3 regions of the Nonlabens sp. Hel1_33_55 genome follow, and region 3 is predicted to be linked to each of the others. Evidence: riboswitches for the same ligand, from Rfam matches in the RefSeq annotation. Region 3 holds a riboswitch; each other region holds the start of a gene.

Region 1 (10,997 bases), 1.1 Mb from region 3:
TGATTGACATCTGGTAAATTGATCTCACATTGATGTTTAATATTGATCAACTCAACAATATCTTCAAGAACATCATTTAAATTAAATGTACTACGGTCTTCAATATCATGTGATGAACTCTCATAATGCGAAAGAATGTTTGTAATGTAATCGCTTAGTGAAAGTGAAGATTTCTTGAGATAACTCAAATATTGTTTGCCATCATCGTCTATTAAATCACTGTACTTCTGATTCAAAATGTCAGAGGTCACAATAAGATTTGCAAGCGGCATCTTCATGTCATGAGAAACGGTGGCCGCAAAATCTTTGAGTAAAGAATTATGCTTGGATAGATGCTTTTTTGAGACCTCGAGATTTTGATTTGCTGCGTGCAACCTAAATAGTTGCTCCACTTGTTTTGCAAGATTTTTGAGAGCCTTAAGTTGATGGTCAGAAAGCTTTTTTGGTTTACTGTCTAAAACACATAAAGTCCCCAATACGTGTCCATCTTGATTAAATAAAGGTACACCGGCATAAAAAATAACAGGTGTTTCCTCATCAGTCACTAATGGGTTGTCCACAAATCTATCATCCTTTCTAGTATCCGGAATTTCTAGGATTTCATGAGGTTGATTAATTGCATGAGCGCAAAAACTTACATCACGACTTGTTTCACACAACTGAACGCCTATGGTAGATTTGAACCACTGTCGATTTTCATCAATCAATGAAATTAAAGCGTACTTAGTATCACAAATATATGCCGCAAGCTCAGTGACGTTATCGTATTGGTCCTCAGATATAGTATCAAGAATGTTGAGTCGTCTCAGTGAGGCCAGACGATCTTTCTCGTTAATAGGTTTGGTGGCTGTAATCATAAAATTTTATTGCCGTTCAATTGGCAAATAATATGCCGTATCAATTAAATGCAAATTTAAATATTTATGCTAAGTAGGAATACTCTTAATATCACATCGGTTTTTGTAGGAATTTACAAATGTACTTAATTGATATTTAGTTTCTTAAACCTATATTGAGACGAGTTGTATTCTGATCAAATATTCGCTATTTGTTTTGTAATTAGCAACATAAAGCATCTTTTACTTAAACAAACACACCAGTTTTTGTGGAGGTTAGAGTTCGATGTTTTCTCGCTTTCGCGAAAGCGTGATCAAGAAAATCATCAATCACATTCATTCCGCTTTCCAACAAAGCAGCCTTTCTCAACGAGTATTAACGCTGCTTTATTCTTAAAGACTTGTTTACGTGCAGTTTGCTCACGACCTTTGCAGATTCTTATATAACGGAGTAATTATGGCTATGGAGAATGAGATGATAACTACAGATATTTTAATCATAGGTGCTGGTCCCACGGGACTATTTGCTGTTTTTGAAGCTGGCTTACTCAAGTTGAAGTGCCATATTATCGATGCACTTGCTCAACCTGGTGGTCAGTGTACAGAACTGTATCCTAAAAAACCTATTTATGATATTCCTGGTTTCCCAGAAGTACTCGCGGGTGATTTGGTGACCAATCTTATGAAACAGATCGAGCCATTCCAGCCTGGGTTTACATTGGGAGAAAGAGCTGAAACAATCGACAAGCAAGACGACGGAAGCTTCATAGTAGCAACCAGCAAAGGAACTAAGCACCACGCCAAAGTAGTTGCAATCGCTGGTGGTCTTGGTTCTTTCGAGCCACGCAAACCTATGATTGATGGTATAGAAAGATACGAGGATAACGGTCTTGCTTACATGATCAAGGACCCTGAAGTCTACCGCGATAAAAAAGTAGTGATTGCTGGTGGTGGTGATAGTGCTCTGGACTGGTCTATTTTTCTAGCAAATGTTGCTAGTGAAGTAACACTGGTGCACCGCAGGGAAGAATTCCGTGGTGCGCTGGATAGTGTGGAGAAAGTAGAAGAATTGGTCCAACAAGACAAAATCCGTTTGATTACTCCAGCGGAGATTCTCGACATCAACGGCGAAGGTGTTGTTGAATCGGTATTGCTTCAACACAATGATGAAGCAAAACGCATGGAAGTCATCGAGTGCGATGCTTTTATTCCGTTATTTGGACTAGCTCCTAAATTGGGCCCAATAGCCGATTGGGGTCTAGAAATAGAAAAAAATGCGATTAAGGTGGATAACACACTGGATTACCAAACCAACGTTCCAGGTATATATGCCATTGGTGATGTGAACACCTATCCAGGTAAATTAAAATTGATTCTATGTGGTTTCCACGAGGCAACCCTAATGTGTCAGAGCGCTTACCAGCGCATCTTTCCAGATAAGCGTTATGTGATGAAATATACAACCGTTGGTGGTATTGATGGATTCGACGGTTCTCGTAAAGAAGCAGAAAAAGCGGTAGTTAAAAAAATAGGCAACAAGCAGAATGTCTGATATCAAAATGACCATCATTGACCGTGAAGGTCAGCGCCACGAGGTCGATGCACCTACAGACATGAACATGAATGTCATGGAAGTCTGCAAGGCCTACGATTTGCCAGTACAAGCCGTATGTGGTGGTATGGCGATGTGCGCCACTTGTCAATGCTACATTATCAGCGACCACAATCTAGGTGAGCGCAACGATGATGAAGAGGCGATGCTATGGGAAGCGCAAAACGTAAAAGACAACTCTAGACTGGGTTGCCAGATTCCGATTACGGAAGATTTAGAAGGATTGGTGATTGAATTGGCTCCTGAGGAGAAGTAAGTTGGAACTTTAATCTAATTTATATAATTAGCAATGTGAGTTTTCTATTAGCGTTAAGTGAGAAACCTAATTCCACATCCCTAAAACCTCATTCCTGTTACATTTTTTCTATTTTAATTTTGTTTTTGACTTTCCAAAGCCCATATTTGTACCAGTTCATTGCATTTTGAGTTATAAAGAAAGGTTCAGGGATTAGACCCGTTGAGACCTTGGCAACCCTACGATTGTAGAAGGTGCCTCATTCTACCGCGCCTTTGGCTTGGACAGATAACTATCAGCTTCATCGCTATTCTTTCTTTAAAATTTTCGCACGCTTTTTTGTTGTACTCGCTTTCGCGAAAGTGAACACAACTAAAAGTTTTTACTGCACTTGGTGCGGTACGAAAGCGTAATTCTTCTCAAAATTCAAGCAAACCAGTAATTCATGTAATGGATTAAACTTGGTTGCATGTGAGCACTTAATTAGAAATACAAAGATTGAGAAACGAGATTTTATACAAAGCCCTGCAAGAGCGCATTCTAGTGCTGGATGGCGCGATGGGAACCATGTTGCAACGACACAAATTTACTGAGGAAGATTTTAGAGGCGACCGCTTTGCCGATTATGCATCAGATGTCAAGGGAAACAACGATTTGCTTTCTATCACTCAGCCAGATGCTATTGCAGGCGTTCATGCTCAGTATTTTGCGGCTGGAGCAGACATTGTGGAAACCAATACATTTAGCGGCACCACCATCGCCATGGCAGATTATCACATGGAAAATCTGGTGGATGAACTTAATATTGAAAGTGCGAAGATCGCCCGCAAGGTAGCAGATGAGTTCACCGCTAAGGAACCTCACAAACCTAGGTTTGTTGCAGGAGCCATAGGCCCGACCAATAAAACCGCAAGCATGTCGCCAGACGTAAACGATCCTGGCTATAGAGCGATCACCTTTGAAGAATTGCGAAAAGACTACAAGCAGCAAGCTGCTGGATTAGTAAAAGGTGGTGTGGATATTCTACTGGTAGAAACAGTGTTTGACACACTAAATGCCAAAGCGGCTCTATTTGCGATTGAAGAATTGAAAGAAGAACTCAAGCTCGACATTCCAGTTATGGTAAGCGGCACAATTACCGATGCCTCTGGAAGAACCTTAAGCGGTCAAACTGCCGAGGCGTTCCTCATTTCCATTGAGCATATTCCGTTATTGTCTGTTGGATTTAATTGCGCCTTGGGCGCAAAACAACTCACCCCATATCTAGAAACAGTAGCAAACAAATCCCAATACGGGATTAGTGCTTATCCCAATGCTGGCTTGCCTAATGCGTTTGGAGAATATGATGAAACACCAGATCAAATGGCTTCACAGATTCGAGAATATCTCGATAAATCGCTCGTCAATATTATTGGTGGTTGCTGCGGGACAACCCCAGAACACATTGCTGCCATCGCTAAAATAGCTGCAGAATATCAACCTAGACCCATTCCTTCACTTCAAAAACTAGCAAATGTCGGATAAGGAATTTAGACCACTCAAACTTAGCGGACTCGAACCGCTGGTCATCACACCAGAAAGTAATTTCGTCAACGTTGGTGAACGTACCAACGTAGCAGGTTCCAAAAAATTCTTGCGACTCATTAATGAGGACAAATACGATGAGGCGCTGGATATTGCCAGAGATCAGGTAGACAATGGCGCACAGATCATCGACATCAATATGGATGATGGAATGATCGACGGCAAAGCTGCTATGGTGAAGTTCTTAAATCTTATCGCTGCAGAGCCGGACATCTCCCGAGTGCCCATCATGATCGATAGTTCCAAATGGGAAATTATCGAGGCTGGACTGCAGGTAGTTCAGGGTAAATGTGTGGTCAACTCCATTAGCTTGAAAGAAGGCAAGGAAGAATTTAAAAAACATGCCACTGCCATCAAGCGCTATGGCGCTGCCGTCATAGTTATGGCATTTGATGAGGTAGGTCAAGCCGATACCTATGAACGTCGCTGCGAGATCGCAAAACGCAGTTATGACATTTTGGTCGATGAGGTCAAATTTGCTCCAGAGGACATCATTTTTGACCTCAATATTTTCCCAGTAGCCACAGGAATGGAAGAGCACAAGCTTAACGCGCTCGATTTTATCAATGGAACTCGATGGGTTCGTGAGAACCTGCCACATGCCAGCGTTAGTGGTGGCGTTAGTAATGTAAGTTTCAGCTTTCGTGGAAACGATAAGGTAAGGGAAGCGATGCACAGTGCCTTTTTATTCCACGCCATTAAGGCTGGAATGAACATAGGAATTGTGAATCCGGCAATGTTGGAAGTGTATGATGATATTGATAAAGAGCTGCTTGATCATGTAGAAGATGTGTTGCTCAATCGCCGTGAAGATGCTACTGAAAGATTGTTGGACTACGCAGAAAATGTTACCCAAACGACCAGAACCAGTACCATAGATAATAGCTGGAGAGAATTGCCATTGCAGGATCGCATCACGAGAGCGCTTGTAAAAGGAATCGACGCACACATTATAGAAGATGTGGAAGAAGCTAGACAAGAATCAAGTGCACCTATCGAGGTTATTGAAGGTCACTTGATGACGGGAATGAACGTGGTTGGTGATTTATTTGGTAGCGGGAAAATGTTTCTTCCTCAAGTAGTCAAGAGCGCCCGCGTGATGAAAAAAGCGGTGGCTTATTTACTGCCTTACATTGAAGAGGAAAAGGAGAAACTTAGACTCCAAGCCCCTAAATCCCCTAAGGGGACTTTTTCTTCCTGGCGTACCGCAAACCCGATCGCCTACGGATTACTGAAGCAAAGAGTAAAGGAAAAGCGCAAGAACCCGACTCTTGCCGAGCAGAAAATGTGGGAAGCGTTGAGCAATAAAAAATTGGATGGTTATAAATTCCGCAGGGAGCATATTATAGGAATGTACATTGCTGATTTTGTATGCTTAAAACATAATCTCGTCGTTGAAATCGATGGTGCCTATCACGACACACAAGAACAACAAGAAAAGGATCAGGAAAGAACCAACTGGCTTCAAGAAAACGGCTTTAAAGTCATAAGATTCAAAAACGAACAAGTTTTAAACGATATTGATGGTGTTCTTGACAAAATCAAGAAGGCCATCAAAGAAGTCCCCTCTGGGGATTTAGGGGCCGGCGCCCCAAAAATCCTCATGGCCACTGTAAAAGGAGACGTTCATGACATTGGAAAAAACATCGTTTCGGTGGTGCTGGCTTGTAATAATTATGAAATCATCGATCTAGGTGTGATGGTACCGCCAGAGAAAATTCTTGATGCTGCGATTGAGCATAATGTGGATATCATAGGCCTTAGCGGACTCATTACTCCATCATTGGATGAAATGGTTTACATCGCCAAAGAGATGAAACGCCGCAATTTTGAGGTGCCGTTAATGATTGGTGGTGCGACGACCTCGCGAGCACATACTGCTGTAAAGATTGCGCCAGAATATGAAGGAACGATCGTCCACGTCAACGATGCAAGTAGAGCTGTAACTATCGCTGGTGAATTATCTGGTGATAAGGATGAGGACTATTTCGCTTTCGCGAAAGCGAAAAAAGAAGAATACTCAAAACTACGAGACGAGTTTTTAGGTAGGGCAAAGAAGAAGGATTTCTTGACCATCGAACAAGCACGCAAACATAAATTCCCGATCGATTGGTCAACCTATGAAGCGGTAAAGCCTAAAAAAATAGGTGTTCACGAATTAGAAGATCTGGACCTAAAAGAAATTTCAGAATACATTGACTGGTCGCCATTTTTCCGTAGTTGGGATTTACATGGACGCTATCCAGATATTTTGACTGATGATGTTGTGGGCGAGCAAGCCACAGAGTTGTTTGCAGATGCTCAGGAAATGTTGAATAAAATTATTGATGAGAATTGGCTAGAAGCCAAAGCACTTTACGGCTTATTCCCAGCAAATTCAAATGAGCAGGACGACATCGAAGTAAAAGGATCTGATGCAGACTTTGTCTTTAGAACCTTGCGCCAACAATCGAAAAAAGCTGCTGGCAAACCACAAATTGCTCTATCAGATTTTATTGCACCAACCGATTCTGGAAAACAGGATTATATAGGGGCTTTTTGTGTGAGCGCTGGTTTTGGCGTTCCAGAACGTGCCGCCCAATTTGAAAAAGACCACGACGATTATAATTCCATCATGCTCAAAGCCCTTGCGGACAGACTTGCCGAGGCTCTTGCTGAATATCTGCACTTGAGAATACGTAAAGAATTCTGGGGTTATGCCAGCGATGAGCAGTTGGAGAACAACGATTTGATTCGAGAAAATTACAAGGGAATAAGACCAGCGCCAGGTTATCCAGCTTGTCCAGACCACCTAGAGAAAGAGACTATTTGGGAACTGCTTCAAGTAGAAGAGAAAATAGGAGTAACGCTTACGGAAAGCCTTGCCATGTGGCCAGCAGCAAGTGTTTCTGGATATTATATTTCGCATCCAGAATCTCGTTATTTTGGACTTGGTAAGATAAAGGAAGACCAAGTGCACGATTATGCGGATCGTAAAGGAATCGCTTTCGCGAAAGCAGAAAAATGGCTCAACCCTAACATTGCTGATTAACACCAGAAATTATTAAATGAAGATTACCGACCATATAAAACAAGCGGAAAACACGCTGTTCAGCTTTGAAATCATACCGCCAGTAAAGGGGAAATCGATTAAGGAATTGTATGACAATATTGATCCCTTAATGGAATTCAAGCCACCATTTATAGATGTGACCACCTCACGTGAGGAGTTTATATACATCGAGAAAAAAGGTGGTTTGTTAGAAAAGAAACTCACCAGAATGCGCCCTGGTACCTTGGGGATTTGTGCAGCGATCCAGAACAAATATGACGTGGATACTGTACCGCATTTGCTTTGCGGTGGCTTTACACAGCAGGAAACCGAATATTTGCTGGTGGATTGTCAATATCTAGAAATTGATAATGTAATGGCATTGCGAGGTGACGCCCGTAAAGGAGATAAGCGCTTTGAGTGTACGGAAGGAGGCCATGAATTTGCGATCGATCTGGTCAAACAAATCGATCATTTGAATAAAGGGCACTACTTACATGACGTGATTGAAATTTCTTGCGATGTTGATTTTTGCATTGGTGTTGCTGGATATCCAGAGAAGCATGAAGAATCTCCCAGCATGAAAACCGACTTAAAACGTTTGAAGGATAAGGTAGATGCTGGTGCGCATTATGTGGTCACGCAAATGTTCTTTGACAATCAAAAATATTTTGAATTTGTAAATGCTGCTAGAGATTTAGGCATTACTATTCCAATTATTCCAGGAATCAAGCCTATCGCGACTAAATCTCATTTGCAGTTGTTGCCGCAAACATTCCATCTGGACATGCCGCAAAATTTAGTTGACGCTGTGGAAAACTGCAAAACTAATAAAGACGTACGTCAGGTAGGCGTGGAGTTTTGCATCGATCAGTGTCGTGAGTTACTGGCGAATGATGTTCCTGTTTTGCATTTCTATAGCATGGGAAAAAGCGATAATATTTACGACATTGCCAAAGCTATTTTTTAATGTAGTTTCGCCCTAATGACGAATCGTTTTATAATTCTTTTGGTTTTTCTCGCTTTGATGGCGCCTTGCGCCGCTCAGGTTTACACTGAGCAGAGTCGAAGTGTAAAAGCAAGTACCGCACAAACAAAAGAACAATTTCCAAAAGTTGCAACTATCGATGTATCCTTGATGCACGGGACTATTTTGCAACATAACCCAGATATTTCTCACCTCATAACTAATCATCCTAAAGGTATTTTGCTTAGTTATAACCGCAAGACTTTTGGCGAAGAAGAATGGGAATCGCGCTATGGTTTTCCAGATTGGGGTTTTAGTGCTGCTTATCAGGATATGAAAAATTACAATCTTGGCGAGGCTTATAGCGCTTACGCGCATTATAATTTTCATTTTTTCAATCGTAATCTACAGTTTAGAGTAGGCCAAGGTCTAGCTTACATGACTAAGCCTTTTGACGTGGAGACTAATCCGCAGAATAATGCCTATGGCACCACGATTACCAGCTCCACTTATCTAGTCGCTAATTACCGCAAAGAAAATATTTATAAAGGCCTAGGATTTCATGCAGGTGCAAGCATCATCCATTACTCCAATGCTAATGTGCGCGCTCCTAATAATTCTACCAACACATGGTTTTTCAATGCAGGACTTAACTACACTTTAAATCGTGATGAAATACCAGAGTATAAAATCTGGGAAAAGCGAGGTTACACAGAGCCGATCGGGATCAATGCTATGGCACGTTTAGGTTTTAACGAGAGTGATTACCGTGGCAGCGGCCAGCATCCGTTTTATGATTTCTCAGTGTATGCAGATAAGCGCATCAATATCAAAAGCAGCCTGCATGCTGGAGCCGAATTATTTGTTGCCGAATTTCTGAGAGAATTCCGCGATTATCAGGCCAACAGTTTTCCAGAAAACGGAATCAACGGTGATGAAGATCATAAACGAGTAGGACTTTTTATAGGACATGAATTGCACTTAGGAAAAACGAGTGTGTTGTCGCAATTTGGTTATTACGTGTATCAGCCTATCGAGTTTGAATCTAAGTTTTACAACAGACTAGGATTACAAAGAAGATTGACAGACAACATTTTTGCTAGCGTCACTGTAAAAGCACACGGCGCAAAAGCTGAAGGCGTGAGTCTAGGAATAGGCTATCGATTCAAAGAAGTTTTTAATGCTAAAACTGAATTATGAAAGGAGATAAGAGTTCAGAGTTAGGAGTTGTAAATATGTCAGTTCGAGCGCAGTCGAGAACAGTTCAGTTTGATTCTATGTTGTTTAGAAATATTTTGAATTTTCTTATGCGTCAGTTCGAGCGACAGTCGAGAACAGTTAGAAGCGTAGCGATGTTTTCACTTACAATGATTCTAATAATAAGCACAGCAACCAGTTGCGACAGTGAAGATGGTTTGAACTGCACACAAACAGCAGGTGATATCCAGAGTTTTGAAGTAGAAGTAGATGCATTTGATAAAGTCGTAATCTTTGAACGTATGGGCGCCACCTTTAAACAAGGACCCGTTCAAAGAGTTGTTGTTACTACCGGAGAAAATCTATTCAATGATATTGATGTCAAAGTAGTTGATGGCCAACTTCAAATTGTGAATAATAACGGCTGTAACGTCATAAGAGATTATGGAATAACGCAAATCGAAATCACATCACCCAACCTAACCGAAATTAGAACTAGCACCGGAGAAGATCTTAAGAGCGACGGTGTTCTTAACTACCCTAATCTCACTCTATTGTCAGAAGATGCTACCGTGGAAGAAGATTTCTATAACACTGATGGTGATATGCGTATGCAACTCAATACCCAGAATCTCAGAATCGTTTCTAATAATTTGAGCTACTTCTATTTAAGTGGTTCGGTACAGAATGCAGATATCACTTTCCTTGAAGGCGATGGACGTATTTATGCTGAAGATCTTGAAATTCAAAACGCTCAAATTTTTCATCGTGGCACCAGCGAGTGGCGCATGGATGTAAAACAAAACATCGCCGGAACCATTAATGGCTACGGCGATGTGATATTAGATATAGAACCAGTTACTGTCGACGTTGACGTCACCTGGCAAGGTCGATTGATCTTTCTAAATAACTAGAGAAGCGTTATAGGTAACTCAGCTCTGTAAGTTCCCCAACCCATTTTCATGTGTACGACATTGTCGTTGTTAGGTGAATACAAAGCAATGCTTAAATTTTCAAGACTTTCATCTTCTGTAGTTACGGGAATAGTAGTTGTCACTACATCCATTTCAGACTTGTGAGAAAAATTTCCCCAACCATCGTTTTCAGCATTAATGTGGAATGTCCATTCATTCTCTGTAGGAACAACAACGATAGAATAGCGACCTGCTGGTAATACTTGGTCACCAATCATAGCATTACTCATCAATGTAATTTCTGTGCTTTCATTAGCTCCTAATCTCCACTTTTCGCCATATTTGGTAATTCCAGAATCCTTTACATCTGTAGAGGTAAATAGATTACGATCGTTTAAGGATGGTCTGCCGTAAAGCACTCTAATTTGTGGTTGCAATGCAGCTTTTTGTTCATCCGTTTTCGCGAAAGCGCGCTTTGTAGATTGCGCTGGATAATAAGCGGCGTCCATCGGGCTTTTATCCATAGAAACAAATTCTTGTGAAGTTGCCGTAAAAGTGATCGCCATCGCTGCCGCTGCTAAAAGTATGTTTTTCATGTTGTTATGTTGAAATATTTGTTCA
Region 2 (11,192 bases), 1.1 Mb from region 3:
GTGCTGGAGCCTTGCGCGAGTTTGTGGAAAAAGTGCTGGGTCCCAATGATGACATTACCCACTTTGAATACACTAAAAAAACAAACCGTATCAACGGGTCAGCCGTTGTAGGAATAGAGCTCAAATCTCCAGCCGACTTTGATTCCCTTGTTGAGCGTATGAAATCTCTCAATTTTTATGGAGATTATATTAATGAGAACCCAACCTTGTTTGAATTTTTGGTATGATGCTATTAAAATATCACAAATAATAAAAACAAAGTACGACCTTCAAAAATTAAAACCATCCAAATGAGTACAACTCAAATCCCAGAACAGTTTCAAATCAATTCATTACTCCATCAAAGCTCTTACCTCGTAGGAGGAAAGCTTGTCGAATGGAATGGAGAAACTTCAAAAGTACATTCCACGATTTCTTCAACTCCAGACTATCAACCCACTTTATTGGGGACAATTCCCACACTAGGAGAAAAAGAGGCGATGATGGCTTTAGATGCAGCTGTAACAGCATATGATAAGGGAAAAGGAGCCTGGCCTACAATGAAAGTAGTGGACCGCATTGCCTGTATGGAAAAGTTTGTAACCCAGATGAAGACTAAACGTGATGAGGTCGTGAAACTGCTTATGTGGGAAATAGGTAAAAACCTACCCGATTCTGAAAAGGAATTTGATCGCACGGTAGATTACATCTACGATACGGTTGAAGATTACAAGCAAATGGATCGTAATAGCGCCATGTTCCAAAAACACGATGGTGTCAATGCTCACATACGTCGTGGACCCTTAGGTGTTGTCTTGTGTTTAGGACCTTATAATTATCCGCTGAATGAGACCTTCGCGTTATTGATTCCGGCTTTGATTATGGGTAATACAGCCATTTTTAAACCCGCAAAGCATGGTGTTTTATTGATTTCTCCATTGCTGGAAGCCTTTAGATCCAGCTTTCCTGAAGGAGTAGTAAATATCATTTATGGTCGCGGTAGAGTAGTGGCATCACCTATTATGAAGTCTGGAAAAGTTGATGTGCTTGCATTGATAGGAAACAGTAAAAGTGCAAATGCCTTGCAAAATCAACACCCTAAAAGTAACCGACTGCGTTTGGTTTTAGGACTTGAAGCTAAAAATCCAGCGATCGTTTTGAAGGATGCCAATCTTGATCTAGCAATTGATGAATGTATTGCTGGAGCTACTTCGTTCAACGGGCAGCGTTGTACTGCCCTGAAAATACTTTATGTGCATGAAGATATCGTTGAAGAATTCAACCAACGATTTGCTGCGAAAGTAGATGCACTAAAATTTGGAAATCCCTGGGAAGATGGTGCGAAACTAACTCCTTTACCAGAACCTGATAAGCCTGCCTACATCCAAGAATTGATTGACGATGCGACAGAAAAAGGTACCAAGGTCATCAATGAAAAAGGCGGACACACTACCGAGAATTATATTTTTCCTGCCGTGCTATATCCAGTGACTAAAGATATGCGTGTATTTCAGGAAGAGCAATTTGGACCGGTGATTCCAGTGGTGTCCTTCAAGGATATTGATGAACCGTTAGATGACATGGCGGCTTCCAATTATGGGCAGCAGGTAAGTTTATTTGGCCAGGATATTAAAACCTTGTCGCCATTGATTGACACGCTGGTGAATCTTGTTTGTCGTGTGAATTTAAATAGCTCATGTCAGCGTGGTCCAGATGTATATCCATTTACAGGAAGAAAGGATAGTGCGGTAGGAACTTTGAGCGTCCATGATGCATTGCGTTCTTTCTCGATAAGAACCTTTGTGGCCTCAAAAGATAATGCGGCTAACAATGCTATATTACAAGAGTTGCTGCAATCCAAAAGCTCTAATTTTGTGAGTACGGATTATATACTCTAGCCCTGATTTAAGATAAATACAACTAAGCATATAGTTGAACTAAATAATTAGTTATATTTGGATTCTGAAATTATAACTATGAATTCAAATCTATTTTTGAAAGCTTTTTCTTGTTGTTTGTTTTTAACTTTCTTAGGAATTATTGGTTGTAACGATTTGAAGAATAAAAAGCCTGTTAAAGTCTCCGAGCGTCATAAGATTTCAGTCTTTAACTTTGATGATAAACAACAGCTACAAAAATATAATAAGTTGAAATTAGATGATGATCATCCTAATCTTCTTAATCCTCAAATCTCTCAATCTGATTTTAATTCTGTAAAAAAATCTTGGATTGATTTACATCAAGCAATTGGTATGTACATGGACAAGAAAGGGTTTGAGTGGGAAGTCCAAGATAGTTCCATAACTGTTGTTCACAAATTCTACTTTACTTCAGATGGTCAAGTTGAAAATTATTTCTTCAATGTTATAAATGAAAGTGTTACCAGCGAAAAGAAGAATGAATTTGGTGATTTAATCTCAGGTTTTGCTCGGGACTTTGGAATTAATTATCAAAGTGAAGAGAGTTTTGCCCAATGTGGAAAAACCAAATATCTATCTAAATAAAGCTTGTGTTGATTTCGCTTTCGCGAAAGCGAACTTATTACTAATAAAAAAAGCGCCCCCAAAATGGACGCTTTTCTCAATCATAGATCTAGGGACCTTAAATTATAGTGGATTGACCTAGGTGAATGTTGTTGAAATTAGCGTTCGTATCGTAAGGATGCGCAATGAAATCAGCTATAAAGTCACCTACTTTACTGGTCGTGATGTTGTTGTAATTGTCATTCAAATCTGGTGTAGTGATGCCTAATTCCAAGGAGCGATCTACTGCCATTTTAATCAATTCGGCTTCATTGTGTAGGTCAAAGTGCTCCAAAAGCATGGCTGCGCTCAAGATAGATGCAATAGGATTGGCAATATTTTTTCCAGCGCCTTCTGGGTAAGAACCATGAATAGGCTCGAACATAGCATGCTCATCACCTATGGATGCACTTGCCAGAAGCCCTATGGAACCACCTATAACACTTGCTTCATCACTGATGACATCACCAAAAAGATTCTCAGTTAAAATCACATCAAACTGCGACGGATTCAAGATCATTTGCATGGCCGCATTGTCAACGAATAGGAAATCCAATTCCACCTCTGGGTATTGAGAAGCCAGTTCAGTTACTACGCGTCTCCAAAGTCTGGACGTTTCTAAAACATTAGCCTTATCCACCAAGGTTACTTTATTACGTCTGGATTGGGCTGCTTTAAAAGCCTGATGGGCGATACGCTCAATTTCTTCTCTCGAGTAAGTACAAAGATCTGATGCTTCGTTTCCGTCTTCGCTTAATGTTTTTTCACCAAAGTAGATTCCACCGGTGAGCTCTCTGTATATGGAAATATCTGTTCCAGCGATGATATCACGCTTCAAAGGTGATTTATCCAACAAAGCTTCATAAGCCTTGACAGGTCGTACGTTTGCGTACAATCCCAATTCCTTGCGCAATTTGAGCAAACCTTGTTCTGGCCTAACCTTGGCACTAGGATCATTATCATATTTGGGATGACCTATCGCACCGAATAGTATTGCATCAGTTGATCTACACAAATCCAAAGTTTTAGCTGGTAGTGGATCGTTGAACTGGTCAATGGCAGTTGCTCCTACAGCGGCGTTCTTGAATACAAACCTATGGTCAAATTCCACAGCTATTGCTTTCATCACTTTTACAGCTTGTGCTGTAACTTCTGGCCCGATGCCATCTCCCGACAATACTGCAATATTTAATTTCATGTTTATTTACTTCTAGTTTGATAAAAAATGAGGGAAGTTTCAAGTCGAAACTCAACTTTATATGATCGTAATAGTAGACTTATCTCTGTCTTACAAAACGAGCTTTGATAGCTTATTACAAATTACTAAAATTTTGTTAATTCCAAATCAATAAATCATCTGATCTTCGAACTTTTTGATGACATCTTTTTTGCTTAATAAATAGTCAATATCATCATAGCCATTGATCATGCAGGTTTTTTTGTATGGATCAATATCAAAGAATTCATTAACGCTAGTTCCTGCTATACTAATGGCTTGCTTTTCTAGGTTTACCACCAATTTTGTTTCAGGTACCGCTATTATTTTATCAAGTAGTACCTTCAAAAATTCTGGTGTCACTTGAACCGGCAATAATCCATTGTTCAGGGCATTCCCTTTAAATATGTCGGCAAAGTAACTGGAAACAATCACTTTAAAGCCATAATCTGTAAGTGCCCAAGCAGCGTGTTCTCGACTGGATCCACAACCAAAGTTATCTCCAGCAACCAGAATCTTTCCATGATATCGATCATCATTTAAAGCAAAGTCTTGATTCACACTTCCATCTTTTTTAAAACGCCAGTCTCTGAAGGCATTTTCGCCAAATCCTTCTCTATCCGTCGCTTTTAAAAATCGCGCAGGAATGATTTGGTCTGTATCTATATTTTCAATTTTGAGCGGTATGGCTCGCGATTCTAAGGTTGTAAATTTTTCCATCAGTTCATCATCTTTGTAAAGTCTACAATTCTGCCTTCGACCGCAGTTGCTGCAGCTAGTAAAGGACTTGCCAAAATGGTACGACTACCTTGCCCTTGTCTGCCTTCAAAATTTCTATTAGAGGTGCTCACACAATACTCACCTTGTGGTATCTTATCATCGTTCATGGCAAGGCATGCGCTACAACCTGGTTGGCGTAACTCAAAACCTGCATTATCAAATATCTCTTTCAATCCTTCTTTAATAATCTGTGCTTCTACCTGCTTACTTCCAGGAACCAGCCATGCAGTAACATTGCTGGCTTTCTTTTTGCCCTTTATAAAATCAGCAGCAACTCTAAAATCTTCTATGCGGGAATTGGTACAACTACCTATGAAAACGTAATTGATAGGCTTGTCGATCAATGATTCTCCTTTTTTGAAATCCATGTATTCCAGGGATTTCTCAAACGAGGCATCTTCCATCGTCGGAATACTGCCGGTAACTTTGATGCCCATTCCAGGATTGGTACCATAAGTAAGCATCGGTTCAATATCTGCCGCATCAAAGAAATACTCTTTGTGAAATACGGCACCTTCATCCGTTGGCAGGGTTTTCCAGTGTTCTACTTTTTTCTCAAAATCGGCATCTTGTGGTGCAAATTTTCTTCCTTTTACATAATCAAACGTGGTCTGATCTGGTGCTATCATACCACCACGGGCGCCCATCTCAATACTCATATTGCAAACCGTCATACGACCTTCCATGGACATGTTTTCAAACACATCACCTGCATATTCACAGAAGTAGCCCGTACCAGCGTTGGTTCCCAGCTTTGCGATAATGTATAGAATCACATCTTTTGGAAGAACACCTTTTTTGAGATCGCCATTTACGGTGACCCGTAAACTCTTAGGTTTGGTCAACAACAGACACTGACTTGCAAAAACCTGTGCCACTTGACTAGTTCCTATTCCAAAAGCAATACTGCCAAAAGCGCCATGGGTTGACGTGTGTGAATCACCACAGACGATTGTCATTCCAGGTTGGGTAATTCCCAATTCTGGCGCCATTACATGAACGATGCCATTGTATTTGTGACCCAATTCGTAGAGTGTAATGTTGTTTTTCTCACAATTTTCAGTGAGTTGCTTGAGCTGTTTTCTGGACAGCTCATCCTTGACTGGTAAATGCTGGTTTTGAGTTGGCGTATTATGATCTGCCGTTGCAACGATTTGATCAGGTCGTGCCACGGGAATACCACGAGCTTCAAGTTCATTGAATGCCTGTGGGCTCGTGACCTCGTGAATCAAATGTTTGTCTATGTATAAAATCTGTGGGCCGTTTTCAATGGCATCTACCACATGGGCATCCCAGACTTTATCAAATAATGTTTTTTTCATGTACTGATTTTAATAGGATTCCGCTTTCGCGAAAGCGAGAACCTCAACGATCACTTTATTAAAAAGAATATTAGGCCGAAATAATCTCGCGATACAAATGGCTGTGCTCGATGATCTCGTGGATGTCATCATCCATAATTTCTTTCTTCCGATCTGCAAATTCAAGGAATTTTTGATAGACCTCATCCAGCTGCAGTTTTGTGAGTTCATACCCTACATTTTTTGCACGGTAGGCAAGTGCAGCACGACCAGATCGCGCGGTAAGAACAATCGCAGATTCTGTCACGCCTACATCTTTAGGGTCGATGATTTCATAAGTTGCGCGATGTTTGATCACGCCATCCTGATGGATTCCAGAGCTGTGCGCAAAGGCATTTGCACCTACTATCGCTTTGTTGGGTTGCGTGTAGATGCCCATGCTATCGCTTACGAATTGGCTTAATCCATATAATTGCGTTGTGTCAATATTTGTGTCCAGATTAAGATATGGATGCTGCTTGAGAACCATAACTACTTCTTCCAGCGCCGTGTTACCAGCACGCTCGCCTATACCATTGATAGTACATTCAATCTGCCTTGCACCGTTGATGACGCCTTCAATTGAGTTTGCCGTGGCAAGTCCAAGGTCATTGTGACAGTGAACGGAAAGAATTGCATTCTCGATGCCTTTGACATTTTCATTGAGGTATTTAATTTTTGCACCGTACTCGCTAGGCAAACAATATCCAGTAGTATCTGGGATATTGAGAACGGTCGCGCCAGCTTTTATAGCTGCTTCACAAACTCTCGCTAGATATTCATTATCGGTGCGACCTGCATCTTCTGCATAGAACTCTACATCTTCAACAAATGATTTGGCATAACTCACAGCCTTGTAGGCGCGCTCTATAATCTGTTCTCTTGTCGCTTTAAATTTGTGTTTGATATGAGAATCAGAAGTTCCTATACCAGTATGAATTCTAGGCCTTGCAGCATATTGCAAAGAATCTGCTGCTACCTTGATATCATTCTCGACGGCTCTGGTCAGTCCACAAACAGTGGCGTTTTTCACAATTTTGGAAATTTCTACCACAGATTTAAAATCGCCAGGACTGGAAACTGGAAAGCCAGCCTCGATCACATCAACGCCCAGGCTGTCCAGTCGTCGCGCAATGCGTACTTTCTGGTCAGTATTGAGCTTACAGCCGGGAACCTGCTCGCCATCTCTTAGGGTTGTATCAAAGATTTGAACGTTGTTTTTTGACATTTGGGCAACTTATATATTACTATTATTACACTAATGTATCTTTAGTGTCTCGCTTTCGCGAAAGCAAAACACACCAACCTACGATGTTCAAAGCATCAACATGATTACTAATTAATTGAAATACTGCTAGTTGAGTTAGCAAACTATTGATGACAAAGGATCAAAAAGACCCCTTATTTGTACTTATAAAATCGCTGACGAAGTCAGAAAAGCGGCAATTCAAGCTTTATGTGGGTAGGTTGGGTGTGAATGCAGATTCTAAATTCCTCAACCTTTTCAATGTTCTAGACAAATCAAAAAAGTATGATGAGAAGCTCATTCTTAGTTCAACTGACATCAACAAACGCCAGCTTGCAAACGTCAAAGCACATCTATATAAACAGGTGCTCATAAGCTTAAAGCTGAATCCAGCACATCAAAACATTAGATCCCAGATTAGGGAACAGCTAGACTTTGCATCGATACTGTATCACAAAGGGCTTTACAATCAAGGTTTGAAAATTCTTGATAAGGCTAAGGAAACGGCCATCAACAATGAAGAAAAGAATCTGGCTTATGAGATTGTAGAGTTGGAAAAAGTTATTGAGTCTCAATACATTACACGCAGTATAAGCAACCGTGCAGATCAACTTGCGGTTCAAGCTAAGGAATTGAGCGCGGCAAATGTTTTAACCAGTAAGTTATCAAATTTGTCCCTTCAACTATATGGGGTTCTTCTCAAAACGGGTTATGTAAAAGATGAGGCAGAAGGAAAACATATCGAAGAATATTTCAACGCCAGATTGCCCAAATACGACATCGCAGAGCTAGGTTTTAGAGAGAAGCTGTGGTTGTATAAAGCCTATTTGTGGTACGGCTTTTTAATGCAGGATTTTTTGAGTTGTTATAAATATGCGAGAAAATGGGTAGATCTATTTTATGAGCAACCCAATATGATACAGCTCAATCCAGTCTTCTTTTTAAAGGGAAATAATTACTTACTGGAGTCGCTTTTCTTTTTGAGACAAAAGGAAAAATTTGACAAGCGATTAGAAAAGCTGGAGAAAACACTAGCAGAAAAGAATTTTCCAGACAATGAAAATGTTGCCACACTTTCCTTCTTATACATCAACCTCAACAAGGTGAACTCATTTTTTATTGACGGTAGTTTTGCAGATGGGCTGTATTTAATTCCTCAAATAGAGAAAGAATTAAAATCCTATAAGACAAAGATTGATGAACACCACCAGATGGTTTTTTATTACAAGTTTGCAAGTATGCATTTTGGTGCCGGGAATAATCTGGACACCATTTTCTATCTTGATAAAATCATAAAGAATAAGTCCTTGACAATGCGTGAGGATCTTCTATGTTTCTCACGAATATTGAGCGTCATTGCCCATTATGAAGCTGGCAAAGATGAGCACCTAGAAACCGATTTAAGGGAAACCTATAAGTTTTTGATTAAGATGAATGACCTGCATGAGGTGCAAAAAGAGTTGATTCGTTTTATTCGGGATTTGGGTGATGTATACCCGCAAGATTTGAAATATGCGTTTAAGGATTTGTTAGAAAAGCTTAAAATTTTTGAGAATCATCCATACGAGCGCAGGTCGTTTTTATATCTCGATATTATCTCATGGCTAGAAAGTAAAATTTCAAATACGACTGTAGGTCAGGTAATTAGAGATAAATATTTGGATCAAAAAAAATAATTTTAATCACATACAAATTAGCTGGTTTAGAAAAAACTTGTTAAAAATTTGGATTCTCCGTTTTATTTACTGAATCTTTACGCTCACGTTCATAACCATACTGAAATTATCAAGAAAGGACGAGGGAACAGACCCATCGACTCCTTAGCAACCCTTCATTTATGTCGACAATAAGTGATGAAGGTGCTAATTTCTGCTACGCCCACGGCCTAGACAAGATGATACACATGTAAGTAGGTTATACTACCACAAGTTTCTTTTTTGATTTTTCCTTTTCGCGCAAGCGAGACGGTAAATCTATATTTCTATTGGTTCTGGACATTAACCTTATTTCTAATTTAAAAAGAAACAAAATGTCAGATCAAAAATTTTCAACGCAAGCACTACACACCGGTCACGATGTAAAACAAAATGGTGGCACTAGAGCTGTGCCCTTGTATCAATCCACAGCGTACGTTTTCAACAACAGCGATCATGCTGCAAACCTGTTCTCGTTAGCAGAGCCAGGATGGATATACACCAGATTGAATAATCCAACAGTCGATGTGCTCGAGCAGCGACTAACTGCACTTGAAGGTGGTATTGCCGCAGTAGCAACCGCATCAGGAACGGCAGCAATTTCAACAACCTTATTGACACTGCTTAGAGCAGGCGATCATATTGTAGCCAGCAACTCGCTTTATGGAGGTACTTTCAATCTATTGTCAGTAACGTTGCCACGTCTGGGAATCAACACCACTTTTGTGAATCCCAATGATGAGGAAGCTTTTACAAAGGCCGTTCAAGAAAATACTAGAGCTATTTTTGTGGAGTCTTTAGGGAATCCTAAACTAGATGTACTGGATCTTAAAAAAATCAGCGCTCAGGCTAAAAGTGCCAAAGTGCCATTGATTGTCGACAACACGGTAGCAACACCTTACTTATTGAATCCTATCGAGTACGGAGCTAATATTGTTATTCATTCCCTAACTAAATACATCAACGGTAACGGTACTGCATTAGGCGGAATCATCATTGATGCAGGAACTTTTGACTGGACTAACGGGAAATTCCCAGAATTCACAGAGCCATCTGCCGGCTATCATGGTCTAGTTTATAGTGAGGCATTGGAAGCTGCCGCATTCATTGCCAAAGTTAGAATTGAAGGACTTCGTGATCTAGGTGGAGCCATATCGCCGTTCAACGCATGGCAAATCATCCAAGGATTGGAAACACTAAATCTGCGTGTTGATAAGCACAGTAAAAATGCTTTGGAACTTGCTACGTGGCTCAAAGAACAAAAAGATGTAGAATGGGTGAATTATCCAGGTCTAGAATCAAGTGATTACTATGACCTTGCTCAAGAATATCTACCTAAAGGTCAAAGCGGTATTGTAACATTTGGTATCAAGGGCGGCTATGAAAACGCTAAAAAAGTTGTGGATAGCGCTAAGGTGTTCTCGCTACTCGCAAACATAGGCGATACAAAGTCCCTTATCATTCACCCGGCAAGTACGACTCACCAGCAATTGAAAGACGAGGATCAGTTAAGCACTGGCGTTAGCAAGGACTTGATTAGATTATCTGTCGGGCTTGAAGATATTGAAGATTTGAAGGCAGACTTGATTAACGCATTCAAGAGCATAAAAGCGTCGGTTACGGCATAGATGTCAGGAAAACTGCAATACATATCTATTCCAGACCTTCAGCTTAGGTTGGGAAAAACTCAGGAAATTAGTGTTTCTTATCAGATTTTTGGGCGTGAGTTACATACTGCGCCCATTATTCTGGTAAATCATGCATTGACTGGAAACTCCAGTATTGATCAATGGTGGGAACCGTTGGTGGGTTCTGGAAAGGTGCTGGACACAGACCGGTTTACCTTGTTGGCATTTGATATTCCAGGTAATGGTTACGATGGCAGCGTTGACAGATTGATCTACAATTTTCAGGAATGGTGCCTGGCTGATGTTGCTCTCGCTTTCGCGAAAGCGATACAACACTTAAACATTAAAACAATTGACTTAGGCATAGGCGGTAGCATAGGAGGCGCATTGCTTTGGGAAATGATGGCGATCGAGCCAAAATTATTTAGAACTATAGTTCCCATAGCAGCAGATTGGAAGGCCACAGACTGGCTCATAGCCTGCTGTCACGTGCAGGAATCCATTTTGAATACGTCCAGTACGCCACTGGAAGTTGCTCGTCAACACGCGATGACTTTCTATAGGTCACCGCAAGGATTGGGTAACAAATTTCATCGTCAGAAAATAGCAGGATCCTTTGCCGTTAATAATTGGCTGGATTTTCATGGAAAGACTTTGGAGCAGCGATTTAGTTTGCCTGCTTACCAATTACTTAACCATTTATTGGCAAGTACAGATGCAGCATTGAATCATGACAATTCAATTGAGAATGTGGTTTTGAATAGCGATACCACAATTGAAATGATTG
Region 3 (11,192 bases):
TATGATATGATCAGATGAAATATATTCTGGATGGATTCTAACAAAGCTTTTTAAATCATCATCGGTTGGGTTTTCATGATAAGGGAAAAACTGATCTTGTGCATTTAAAGTTTCTGGGAATAATTCATTGTTGAATATCTTATCAAAGTATGCAAGATCCTCAGAATTGATATCGGCATATTCAGAGCGTTTTTTAAGGGAGCTTTGACCTGACATGGTCAATGTGTTATTTTCAAATGTTGCCGTAAAAGAGCCGCCTTGAGAATAATCTGATGATAAACCTACCAGTATAAAATCGTTGTACTTTCCAAGACTGTTAAAACGATAGACATCTGCAGGTGGCGCTTGAATCTCGCCTTCATAATATTCTCTTTCATCTTTGAAATAAACATCAATCTGGTTCAAAGCTTCGGGCTGTTTGTAAATGTATGGATAGGTAAAACAATTGGCCTTTTCATTAAATAACGGGATAAATGGCTCATCATCATAAGCGTTGAATCGTAACGCAACTTCATTAAAATCGTTCATACTCACTCTCACACCTACCGAATCATTTACAGTAGAATTTTTTTTAGCATACAACACGGCTCGAGGTTCTTTATGGAATGTAAACTGAATTATGGATCCATTCTGTTCCCAAGTTCCTTTTTGAATTCCACCAAAATAAGCGATTGCAAAGTGATGGTCTGCCGAAATTATGATACTTGAACCGCCTTGAGGATCATTGCTTGGTATATGATAGCTTCCAGAAATATCGGCTGATGATTCTTGGGCATGACCAAAACTAGCCATGCAAAACATCACGAATAAGAAAGTGTATTTCATAAGTAGCTTTTCAAAATTAAATGAAAGGTAACTCAAAGATCTATAGCGATTATTTTCTAAGACCACTACTCTACTTTTTTCAAATCAGTGATTCTATGGGATTTAAAGCCATTGCTTTTATTAGATTGATAATTGCTCGCTCTCATGAAATATCGCCCTTATTTCAACAAACCAATACTTAACATTTTTTAAGCTTTTCAGATCTCCTTTTGAAAAGCTTATGGCTTAGTTTTGCCGCCGCAAATTAATTATCAAGAATCTCAAAAGGGAGATAGCAACCTGCAATAACAAGCAAGGTGCTGAATAGATAAGCCAAGTTTTTGGAAAAAATGTTAACTCATACTTCTATTGCTAGGTTGCTGTTTCCCTTATCTGAATATAAGATATGGATCAAAAAACTATAGTTACCCCTAAATTTTCAGCGCTTATACCGCTTTTCGTTTTCGTTTTCACTTTTCTAGGCGTTGGAATATATCAAAACGATTTTTACGCACTACCGGCACCAATTGCTGTAATTGCCGGTATCATCGTGGCGTTCCTGATGTTCCGCCAGACGATTGAATCAAAAATTCAAACCTTATTAAGGGGTTGTGGCGATGATAAAATTTTGACTATGTGTCTTATTTATCTATTGGCTGGTGCGTTCGCAGCTATCACTAATGCTACTGGCAGCGTGGATGCCATCGTCAATATAGGACTCGATTTTATCGCCGTTCAATATATCTATGTCGGCATATTTGTAATTGCTGCATTCCTATCGGTTTCTACCGGAACATCTGTTGGTGCTATTGTAGCGCTAGCACCTATCGTGGTTGGCTTTGCAGATAAGAGCAGCGCAGACCTTGCAATTCTTTGTGGCGCTTTGCTAGGTGGCAGTATGTTTGGAGATAACCTTTCTGTGATTTCAGACACTACGATTGCTGCCACGCAATCATTGGGTTGTAAGATGAGTGACAAGTTTAAAGAGAACATTAAAATAGCGCTTCCTGCCGCGTTGGTAACGATTGCCATTTTAGTCGTTCAAGGTTTGGATCTGGAGTCTGCAACTGCAGAAGCCATCGTTTACGAATATTCGATACTTAAGATTCTTCCCTATATTTTGGTGATCGCACTATCGGTGCTTGGAGTCAATGTATTTATCACACTGCTTTTAGGCTTTATTAGTGCAGCTATTCTAGGCATTGCTTATGGTGATTTTACCATACTTGAATCTACCAAAATCGCTTATGAAGGCTTTACAGGAATGACCGAGATCTTTTTACTCTCGTTGCTCACTGGTGGTCTAGCTGCCTTAGTAGCTGCAAATGGCGGAATCGAATTTATTCTGATCAAAATCAAAAAGCTCATTTCCAGTCAAAAATCGGCGCAATTGGGAATTGCATCTCTTGTGAGCACTGTCAATCTAGCCATTGCAAATAATACGGTATCTATTATTATCACAGGTCCTATTGCCAAAACTATAAATGATGAGTACCATTTGGATAACAAGAAAACAGCTTCTATTCTGGATATTTTTGCTTGTATTTTTCAAGGATTACTTCCTTACGGTGCTCAGGTGTTGATGATTTTAAGTTTGTCTAATGAGAAGATCAACTACCTTGATTTGGTCTCCAACACTTGGTATTTACTGTTACTATTTATCACTACCATTTTGTTCATTGTTTTCAATACACCTAAAACGGCGGCAGCTATTTAAATCAGGACGCCTAGCGATTCGGTAACTTTGTTGATTCACTATTTATAAGCGAGGTCCAATTAATGACGCCGCTGTGTTACTTAGATTAAAATTTATGATCCCCAAACTTCATTACGTATCAAACGCCAAAACCCCTCAAGAGCATCTGGAAAATATCCAAAAAGCCTGTAGTGCTGGGATTGAACTGGTACAGTTAGACATGCGTCATATCAAAAAAGCAGCTCTGGCAACCTTGGCCGCAGATGTGCTGGAGATCACCTCACATTTTCAAACGAGGCTTATTATCAATAGCCATTATCAACTTGCCAAAACCATCAAAGCAGATGGCGTCTTTCTAGATAAAACAGATGCTGCTCCTACTCTAGTGAGAAAACAATTATTCCCATGGCAGACTATTGGAGCTGGCGCACACACGCTGCAAGATTGCGAGCAACTGATTGCAAACGAAGTGGATTACATTGTTTTAGGCCCTTTTAAAACTTCTGATACTTCACTAAATAAAGCTTTGGGACTTAATGGCTATACCGCTATTGCGGAAGCGTTACAAACCGAAACACCTTTGATAGGTTCTGGCAGCATTACTACCAACGATGTAAAAAACATTATCTCAACTGGTATTTCTGGACTTGCCCTTTCACAAGAACTCACTGCCGATTTCAATTTGATCAAGACCTACCACCAATTGTTGAATGCCTCTTCTACTCAGGAGATGAGACATAGTTTTTAGAAATTGTAAATTATTTTATTGTACTCATCATGATTTATGGTTTAGTCGACAAATCTCTGATCACAGTTGTAGAAACAAAAAACCGATGATGAAATAGTCATAGCCTATTTTGAAATGGTAATAATAAGGTGAGAAGATAAAGAGAATTGAGTCGGGAAATCAAATTTTTAAAAGATTGCTAATATTCAATACTTAAGCAACACCTAAAGTAAAAATTAAAACATGACTTCCAGAAAACTCAAGTTTTTTGGAAGTCATGTTTTACAGTATTCTCTATTAAATAATCGAATTTTTTAATCCACAGTACTCATAAAATCAAGTATCAGTTTCATTCTCTATTTCTAGCAAAGCAACAGGTCCATTATAAGTAAATCCTTTTTTAAATTTTACACGCATATTAAAACGTAAGTGTAAATGTTTTTTATCTCTAGCAAAATATATTCTTTCGCCGTTAAAATCCTGCTTTATAAAACCAAAATAATTCTCTAGTTTAATTATAGTCCCCTCAAATATTACATCTTCTAATCCTTCGGTGACAATACCGCTTATTTGCTTTTTAATTCTATTATCAATCGGTGCTAATCTCAAAAAATCAAAGTATTCTGAATTTTCACTATCCTTCAATAAATATAAAGTTCTAGCATACCAGAACTGAGCAACATACATTTTATCATGTTTAGTAAATGATTTACGCAAATAGTGTTTATGTTCCACATAATTTTCAGGATCTAACTTCATTATTAGTTTGGCATATTGAAAATTTAAATCTTTATTGTTCACATTAAGATCTAACGACTCTTTAATAACCACAATTGCAGAGTTTAAATCATTTTCATTATCGATGTGATACTTAGCTAAACGTTTGGCTAAATAAGGACTTCTTTTATTCTTTTCAAATGCGGTGGTCAGAGATGCTAATGCCTTTGGTATATTTTCAACTAAATTATTGAAACTTGCTTCCGCATCAAATAAGAAACTTTCATTTGGATATAAAGAAGTGGATTTAGTTAAGATTTTTTCGAACTCCTTTATTTTGTCATCTATTAACAATGAGTTGTCATCCTCTTCTTCTAATAGCTTTTTAAGTTCGTAAATATTGATTTTTAGTAATGTGTGATATCCATGTGATATATTTTTATTTCTTCTATTACTTATAATTTCTTTACATATCTCACGAGCCATTGCAAGATTATTTTTAATGATTAGTTTTTGAGAAGATTTTTCTGCTTTTCTTAATAGAAATTCTGCTTTTGAATGGGCAATAAATCCGTTTTTAGGCTCAATTTCATGGGCTTTTTTCAGTAAGGATTCTGCCTTATCTAGATTACCTGAATGCGCATTCATTTCAAAAATGGATTCTTGTTGTAGCAATGGTGCTTGCTCTCCCACATTGTTGTATGCTACAGAATAGATATCTCTAATTTTTTCAGGATCCTTAAAGGAGTCCATTAGTTTTTTTGCATTGGTTAGAGCTATGAAAACCTGACGATCACTTTCATAATCTACATCAAGCTTAGATATTATTTTTAGATAAGTTTCATATCGTGATTCTTGATCAACAAGAACTTGTTCAAAAACTAATTCAGCGATGTGCTGATGTCTTGTGGTGAATACATAGTCGTTTATGACATAATTTCGGTGATTATAGACAACAGATTCCAGCGGATCAAATAATTTTTCTTTAAAATAAGAAAAACTAATTTCATGTAAGCGTGATATTATTCCTGCTCTAGCATAAGCACCAATTCTATGAAAAACACATATAGACAAGTACAATAGTTTTGCTTCTTCACTTGGTATTGACTTATATTCATTCATTACGATGTCAGCAAAAGGCTTTCCGGCAGTAGCTTCGTAAAGTGCTACTAATAACTCACGACCGGATCTATGCGATAAAGCCTCTCTTTGTTCATCAATCGGTTTGCCTGATAAATACCCTAATGATTTATGTTTTTGTAAAAGTTTTAAGAGACCATCGATCTCAGAGTCATTTAGGTATTCTAGTTCATATTCCCTAACAACGAACGGGTATAAACGATCTCCTTCAACATTCCAAACATTAGTCCTTTCAGAACAAATCAGAGTTAGCTTTATTTCGTCTTTTTTAGATTTTTTCAAGATATATTCAATCTCATCTACTCTATCAGCGATGCCATCTACAAAAAGAAAAATTCGTTCTTTTGATAGTTGATATAATTCAGAAATTCGATTATACTCAAGAGAGATATCTGACTTATAAAAAATACAAAGCTTGTCATAAGCAATTGCCGCTTCCCAAGCCAATCTATGCATCAATATAGTCTTGCCAGATCCTGCATTACCTTTAAGTAAGAAAAATTCTTCATTAGTAAATCTATCTTCTTCCTCCACTAAGAATATTTCTAATAATATTGAATCGGTGAGTTTTCTTTCGACATCAAAATTTTTGATGATCGGATCCCAGTTTTCAAAGTATCCCTTGTAAAAAACTTTTGGATCAGTATCTTTTGCTGCTAAGTTTTTATGCACATACTCAGAGTCACGTTCTAAAAACTCAATAAGTCGGTCGGACGGTTCTTGAGCATCAGATTGAAATTTTCTCGTGATTGGATGACCAAAATCTTCCTTTACTAATGTGCTTAATAGGCGTTCATTTTCAGTGATATTATCATCTAGATTCTTGATAAATTCTGCAAAAGAGCATTTGATCGATGAGATTTTTTTTGAATCCCAAAATCTTGCCTCCGCATCGGTTATATGGGGACCGATCATATATGATCTCGGTCTTGCCATACCGAGATTGTTCAATTCTTTTAAAGTGTATCTGATATCATGATCTGCAAAACTGAATCCGACAAACAAAATTGGATATTCGTAGGATGCCTCCTTTAATCTATCGAATAGTCTATCCCTATTTTTTCTATGGTCAATGTACTGATCCGCAGTCAGAATTAAAGGTAATTCAATATCGTTTAGGTCAGTAATCGAACCGTGAAGTTTACTATACATTACTGAATTGGTGATGCTCATTTTATCTTGAACTTTTTCTCCGTTCTTAATAAATGTAGCCAACACTTGTTGCCGTGAAGGCACTTTATCATAGGCACTTTCAATAATTAGGTCATAATTAGTCGTGAAAATTGAATGCCAATTATAAAGAGGTAATCTTAAATGATGCTTTCCAGGAGTGAATTTTTTGAAAATGTCTGCAATAAATTTTTGAACTGTTCCTAGATCTGTTTCGCTTATAGCTAACTCTGAAACATATTGTAAATCACTCCCTAAATATTCTTTTCCTAAAAATTTTAACGCGATTAAATCAGATAATTGTTGACCACTAGGTGGATTTTCTCCATCAGGATGCTTTGCATCGAAGGAAGCTCCAGCTCCTAAAAAGAGTACACATTTTCCTTCCTTAATTTGGTCTAATAAAGCTTTTGGTATGGTAGTATTCGTCATTTAATTCTGACTATTATTTAATTATTGTTGAAATGAAACAAGATAGAGTAAATTAATAATTATAGCTTCAATGAGTTGACGGTAATCATTAATTGTCTTGATAAAAAATATATCCCATTAACATCTTATAGCACTCAAACCTAAGAAATAAACAAAGCTTCACCATCCACCACAACATTTGCAGAAAAAACAAAAAACCCATTAATCCGAGTAAATAATATCAAATCAGCTTCAAATGGATCATCGTGATAAAGAAACTACTTTTGACTAATTAATGGAAATGTTTAATCACCAGGCTCATGCTTATGAGGTTTAAGATCAGGATGTTTTGGCTTATTTGGTGCATTTACTCGTCTTCTCCTGTCTGGGGTTACATCTGGTTTCTTAGGTTTTGGACCTAGTTTAATAGCTTCTACTTTCATAATTGTGGTTTTTAAAGTCTTTATAATATGTATCGACACCTGTATTTTAAAATTATTATAACGCAAAGAACTTCCGTTATGGTTTCCCATAATATGAAGTAAACAGCCATCATCAAAATCTAAATTTCCGACTCTTTAAAGTACCGCATAAAACTCTTCTATACTCCCTTTCGCGAAAGCGAAAAAAACCATCCATCTTCTAATCCTTTCAGCTTAAAGTAACTACGAATTACCGTTAGCCATTGTGAATATCTAGCTACAAATTCACAAGCCTAAGCTTGTCCACCACTCTATATTTGCCGTCCTAAAAAATAATAGATGAGCGCAATCTGGTACGAGTGTAAAGTAAAATATAAAAAATTTGATGAGGCCACGGCGAGTCATAAAATGAAAACAGAGCCTTTTCTGGTAGATGCGATATCTTATACAGAAGCCGAAAGCAGAATTACAGAGGAAATGGCGGCTTATTTAAGCGATAGCGAAGAGATCAAAATTACTAACATCAAAATCGCTAATTATGCCGAGATCCATCCTTTTGAAAACTCAGACCGCTGGTTTAAATCAAAGATTTCGCTTATCGCTGTGGATGAGGAAAGTGGCAAGAAACGCAAGACCAATATCTATTTTCTGGTACAAGCAAACGATGTGAAAGAAGCTTATGAAAATACAGTAAGTGCTATGGCAGACACGATGGGTGAATATTCCATCCCATCTATTGCAGAGTCACCCATAATGGATGTTTTCCCATACTTTACTGGTGAAGAAGAAGATGTAGAACGTTTAAAAAACTTTACAGCCCTTAGGGATTCTAAACGAGTTTCTAATGAAACCGATGAAGTTCTAGAAATGGAAGATTCTCTTGCGGCGGTAGATTGATTACTGATCACAAATTAATAGGATTTGTCCTCAACTTAACACCCCAAGTAGATTTCACTCCTTCTGGATTATAATGATCGTTGTTGATTATTAAACCTACAGGAATCGGCTTCTTGTAAAGTATTATAGTTTGGAAGGGGTGTGTACAATCTTCTGTTAGATTATGCCTGCCTTACTTCAAGAGATGTGATAAATTTTTGGATGCCAGTATCCTAGGAATCATCACATCGCGAGAAATGAATGCCAGTTTCAAATTAACTAACGAGTGACAACTACCCCATGTTTCCTTAGTTCAAGAATTGCGGTAGTCCTTCTAATTTATCAGTTAATAGTTCTTTAAAGCAACTATATTAAAGTTGCATTCTTTCGCAAAAGCGAGCAAACAATTTATTGTTTCAATTCACCTATGGAATTTACGGTAAAATAAATTGGTGCGCGTTCTATTCTAGTCTTTCTAGTTGTAGGTTGGATTTTGAACATAGCATTCAGGAGTAATAAAGGCCCAAGTTTTTGTATTAACGGCCTTAATGGTAGCTGAATTATAGATGAGAATATTTTGTCTAATTCCAGAGTCATTATTTAACTCTGATAAATCATGAATATTATCTGTATCAAATTCCTTGATAAATACTTTAGGTATCGTAGAGCCTAAGTCAAATTCATACATCATCGAGTCAGCTTCTGTAGCTTTCACAACAATTTGAAGATTTTTATTATCATTGACAAAATTATTTGTGTTTACAGGACCGTCAAAAGCAAGAACAAATGGTTTATTTAAAAAGTTGGTCGCTACTGGAAGCTCAACGGTAATGAATGTCGTTACATTATTATACACTGTTGATGCATTAGTCCTTAAAACAATAATACCACCATCTGGCAAGCTATTTAAAGCTGTTGCAATCTGGTTACTTTGAACATTTACTACATTTCTATTACTGCCATCTGGAATATTTACATTTATGGAAGCAATCTGATTAGGTACCTCACAATCTGTAAAATATTCTCCTGCTTTCCCTAAAGAAATCCATTCGGCACCACTCAAAGGGCCTTTACTAACAAGCACTTGACCTAGGGTCCCTTTGCTCCCTTGTGTTGTTGAATCACCTCCTAATCTTATTCCTCCATCGATTTGTATAGAACCGCCGTCAGCTTCTGTTTTGGATATATGCAGGTCACTTTTAGGATTAATTGTACCTACACCTACTTGGGCAAAAGTGAGGTAACATGAAGCTAGCGAAAGGAAAAAAACTATATTAATTTTCATTTGTATTTATTGCTGTTGTCTGCAAGGTAACATCGCAATAATGAATAAAAAAAAAATTAGTCACAACTTCACAGTAAATCACGTTTTTACGCCTTTTAAATACCTTTAAACGGAATTTTAAAACTTCAATGGGGTAAACGGGTGATATTAGATATATTATTTTAAACTAAACACCATACAATGTTGCCAGGGCAAGTTGTCGATGTTTTCAACGAGACTGAACCCAGCAGCTTCCATTTCCTTAACAGATTGAGCTTCGGTCATTTTGTGAATGGTTTTGATGGGAATGGCAGGATCCTCGCCACGGTATTCAATCAAATAGACTTTTCCATCGGGTTTTAAAGACTTCTTGATCGACAACATCATCTCTAATGGATAATTAAACTCGTGATACACATCAACCATCAAGACTTTATCAATGGTGTCTTCTGGCAAGTTCACGCTTTGCTCGCTGCCTTTTATCAGTTCCACATTTGTGGTTTTTCTTAGCTCTTTTTGTCTTTTCATTTCTGCCAGCATTTCTTCTTGAATGTCCACCGCATAGACTTTTCCCTTACTGGCTTTAGGCGCCATTTTGAACACGTGGTAGCCAGATCCTGCGCCTATGTCGGCAATCACGTCGTCGCTCTCGATTTCCATGTTTTCCAACAAAGTACTCACGTTTTCTTCCTGCTCACGTTCAGGTCGGTTCAACCATTCCATGCCTTGAAATCCCATGACGTGGGCGATCTCGCGTCCTAGGTACCACTTCCCTATTCCATTGTAATCACCTGATTTATAGGTGTACACTTCGTTGTTTTCAACACTTTCTGCTTCTTTTTTCTGGCTGTTGCAGCTTTGTAGCGGCGCCATGAAAATGAAGAATAAAGCAAGGATTGTAAACGTTCTCGCTTTCGCGAAAGCGATATAACTTTCAACTTTTCTACTCTTTTCTAACTTCATATCAAAAATTCAATTTCTATTAAGCGGCCTTGCGCAATACTTCCAACGGCGAACTGCTCAATACGCTGCGTATGTTGCTTAATCCTATAGCCAATACCAAAATTGATATCACTGGCAGAAACACTATAAATGGTACCGCAGACGGAATAAACGGTTCTTTGAATACCAACAATGCGAGCAGTAAACTGCTGACTAATGCCAATAGAATTCCTACCAGACTTCCTAAAATTCCCAGAAACAGGTATTCCAGTGCCGTGATTTTGAGAATTTGCTTGTTTTTTGCGCCTAAGGTGCGCAGCAACACACTTTCCTTGATGCGCTGGTATTTACTGGTGCGCACAGATCCTATTAAAACGATGATTCCCGTCAGGATGCTGAAGAATGCCATGAAGTTGATGACCCACGATACTTTGTCCAGAATGTCCTCTACCACCGTAAATACTTGTCTAAGATCAATGATTGAAATATTAGGGAATTTCCTGACCAGTTCCCGTTGCAATCCTGCAGATTCCTCTTCAGTTGGTGCATAGCTGGTCAACACATTGAATTGTGGTGCATCTTCCAACACACCGCTTGGGAAAACAATTGAGAAATTGATCTGGAGATTAGCCCAATCCACTTTTCTTATACTTCCCACAACAGTTTCCATCAGCACGCCTTGTACGTTGAGTGTGACTGGATCACCTACGGTAATCGCAGCATCTGCCGCTAAATTGTCAGATATCGAAATGTTGATACGCTCACCAGGATTTTGTTGCGGCATCCATTGTCCAGCAATAATTTCTTCTGACGGTATCAAGCTGTCACGATAGGTCGTTCTAAACTCATGGTTGAGAATCCAACCACGTATTTGTCTTGTCGTGTCCACACGCAACTCACTGACTAATTTATCCTTAATCTTATGCATGCGCATCGTCACTAGTGGTATGTTATCCAGCACTGGCAACTCGTTCTGATCAAACGTGGCTACCACATCATCCAGTTGATCTGGTTGTACGTCAA

Evidence for each region. A riboswitch is a leader RNA that binds a small molecule or an ion and turns the genes downstream of it on or off. The one in region 3 is predicted to bind S-adenosylmethionine.
Region 1: linked by a shared signal. The riboswitch ahead of BLO34_RS13885 (homocysteine S-methyltransferase family protein) and the one ahead of BLO34_RS04255 (Na+/H+ antiporter NhaC family protein) in region 3 are both predicted to bind S-adenosylmethionine.
Region 2: linked by a shared signal. The riboswitch ahead of BLO34_RS13855 (O-acetylhomoserine aminocarboxypropyltransferase/cysteine synthase family protein) and the one ahead of BLO34_RS04255 (Na+/H+ antiporter NhaC family protein) in region 3 are both predicted to bind S-adenosylmethionine.

What each region holds. Positions count from the first base shown of each region.
Region 1 covers NZ_LT627735.1:3,099,972-3,110,968, forward strand. The annotation lists gene BLO34_RS13870 (sensor histidine kinase) at 1-857, opposite strand, end outside; gene BLO34_RS13875 (NAD(P)/FAD-dependent oxidoreductase) at 1,312-2,388, shown strand; gene BLO34_RS13880 (2Fe-2S iron-sulfur cluster-binding protein) at 2,381-2,704, shown strand; SAM riboswitch class I at 2,873-2,978, shown strand; gene BLO34_RS13885 (homocysteine S-methyltransferase family protein) at 3,182-4,207, shown strand; gene BLO34_RS13890 (vitamin B12 dependent-methionine synthase activation domain-containing protein) at 4,197-7,298, shown strand; gene metF (methylenetetrahydrofolate reductase [NAD(P)H]) at 7,315-8,268, shown strand; gene BLO34_RS13900 (acyloxyacyl hydrolase) at 8,284-9,465, shown strand; gene BLO34_RS13905 (head GIN domain-containing protein) at 9,462-10,376, shown strand; gene BLO34_RS13910 (DUF2911 domain-containing protein) at 10,373-10,972, opposite strand.
Region 2 covers NZ_LT627735.1:3,087,095-3,098,286, forward strand. The annotation lists gene ilvA (threonine ammonia-lyase IlvA) at 1-227, shown strand, start outside; gene BLO34_RS13820 (NADP-dependent glyceraldehyde-3-phosphate dehydrogenase) at 291-1,877, shown strand; gene BLO34_RS13825 (hypothetical protein) at 1,956-2,483, shown strand; gene leuB (3-isopropylmalate dehydrogenase) at 2,581-3,699, opposite strand; gene leuD (3-isopropylmalate dehydratase small subunit) at 3,847-4,437, opposite strand; gene leuC (3-isopropylmalate dehydratase large subunit) at 4,437-5,819, opposite strand; gene BLO34_RS13845 (2-isopropylmalate synthase) at 5,890-7,065, opposite strand; gene BLO34_RS13850 (hypothetical protein) at 7,215-8,759, shown strand; SAM riboswitch class I at 8,863-8,984, shown strand; gene BLO34_RS13855 (O-acetylhomoserine aminocarboxypropyltransferase/cysteine synthase family protein) at 9,113-10,405, shown strand; gene BLO34_RS13860 (alpha/beta fold hydrolase) at 10,406-11,192, shown strand, end outside.
Region 3 covers NZ_LT627735.1:967,703-978,894, reverse strand. The annotation lists gene BLO34_RS04260 (hypothetical protein) at 1-825, opposite strand, end outside; SAM-I-IV-variant riboswitch at 1,069-1,165, shown strand; gene BLO34_RS04255 (Na+/H+ antiporter NhaC family protein) at 1,211-2,521, shown strand; gene BLO34_RS04250 (thiamine phosphate synthase) at 2,616-3,248, shown strand; gene BLO34_RS04245 (SIR2 family protein) at 3,564-6,686, opposite strand; gene BLO34_RS14665 (hypothetical protein) at 6,971-7,108, opposite strand; gene BLO34_RS04235 (DUF4494 domain-containing protein) at 7,427-7,984, shown strand; gene BLO34_RS04230 (hypothetical protein) at 8,439-9,248, opposite strand; gene BLO34_RS04225 (class I SAM-dependent methyltransferase) at 9,405-10,190, opposite strand; gene BLO34_RS04220 (ABC transporter permease) at 10,210-11,192, opposite strand, start outside.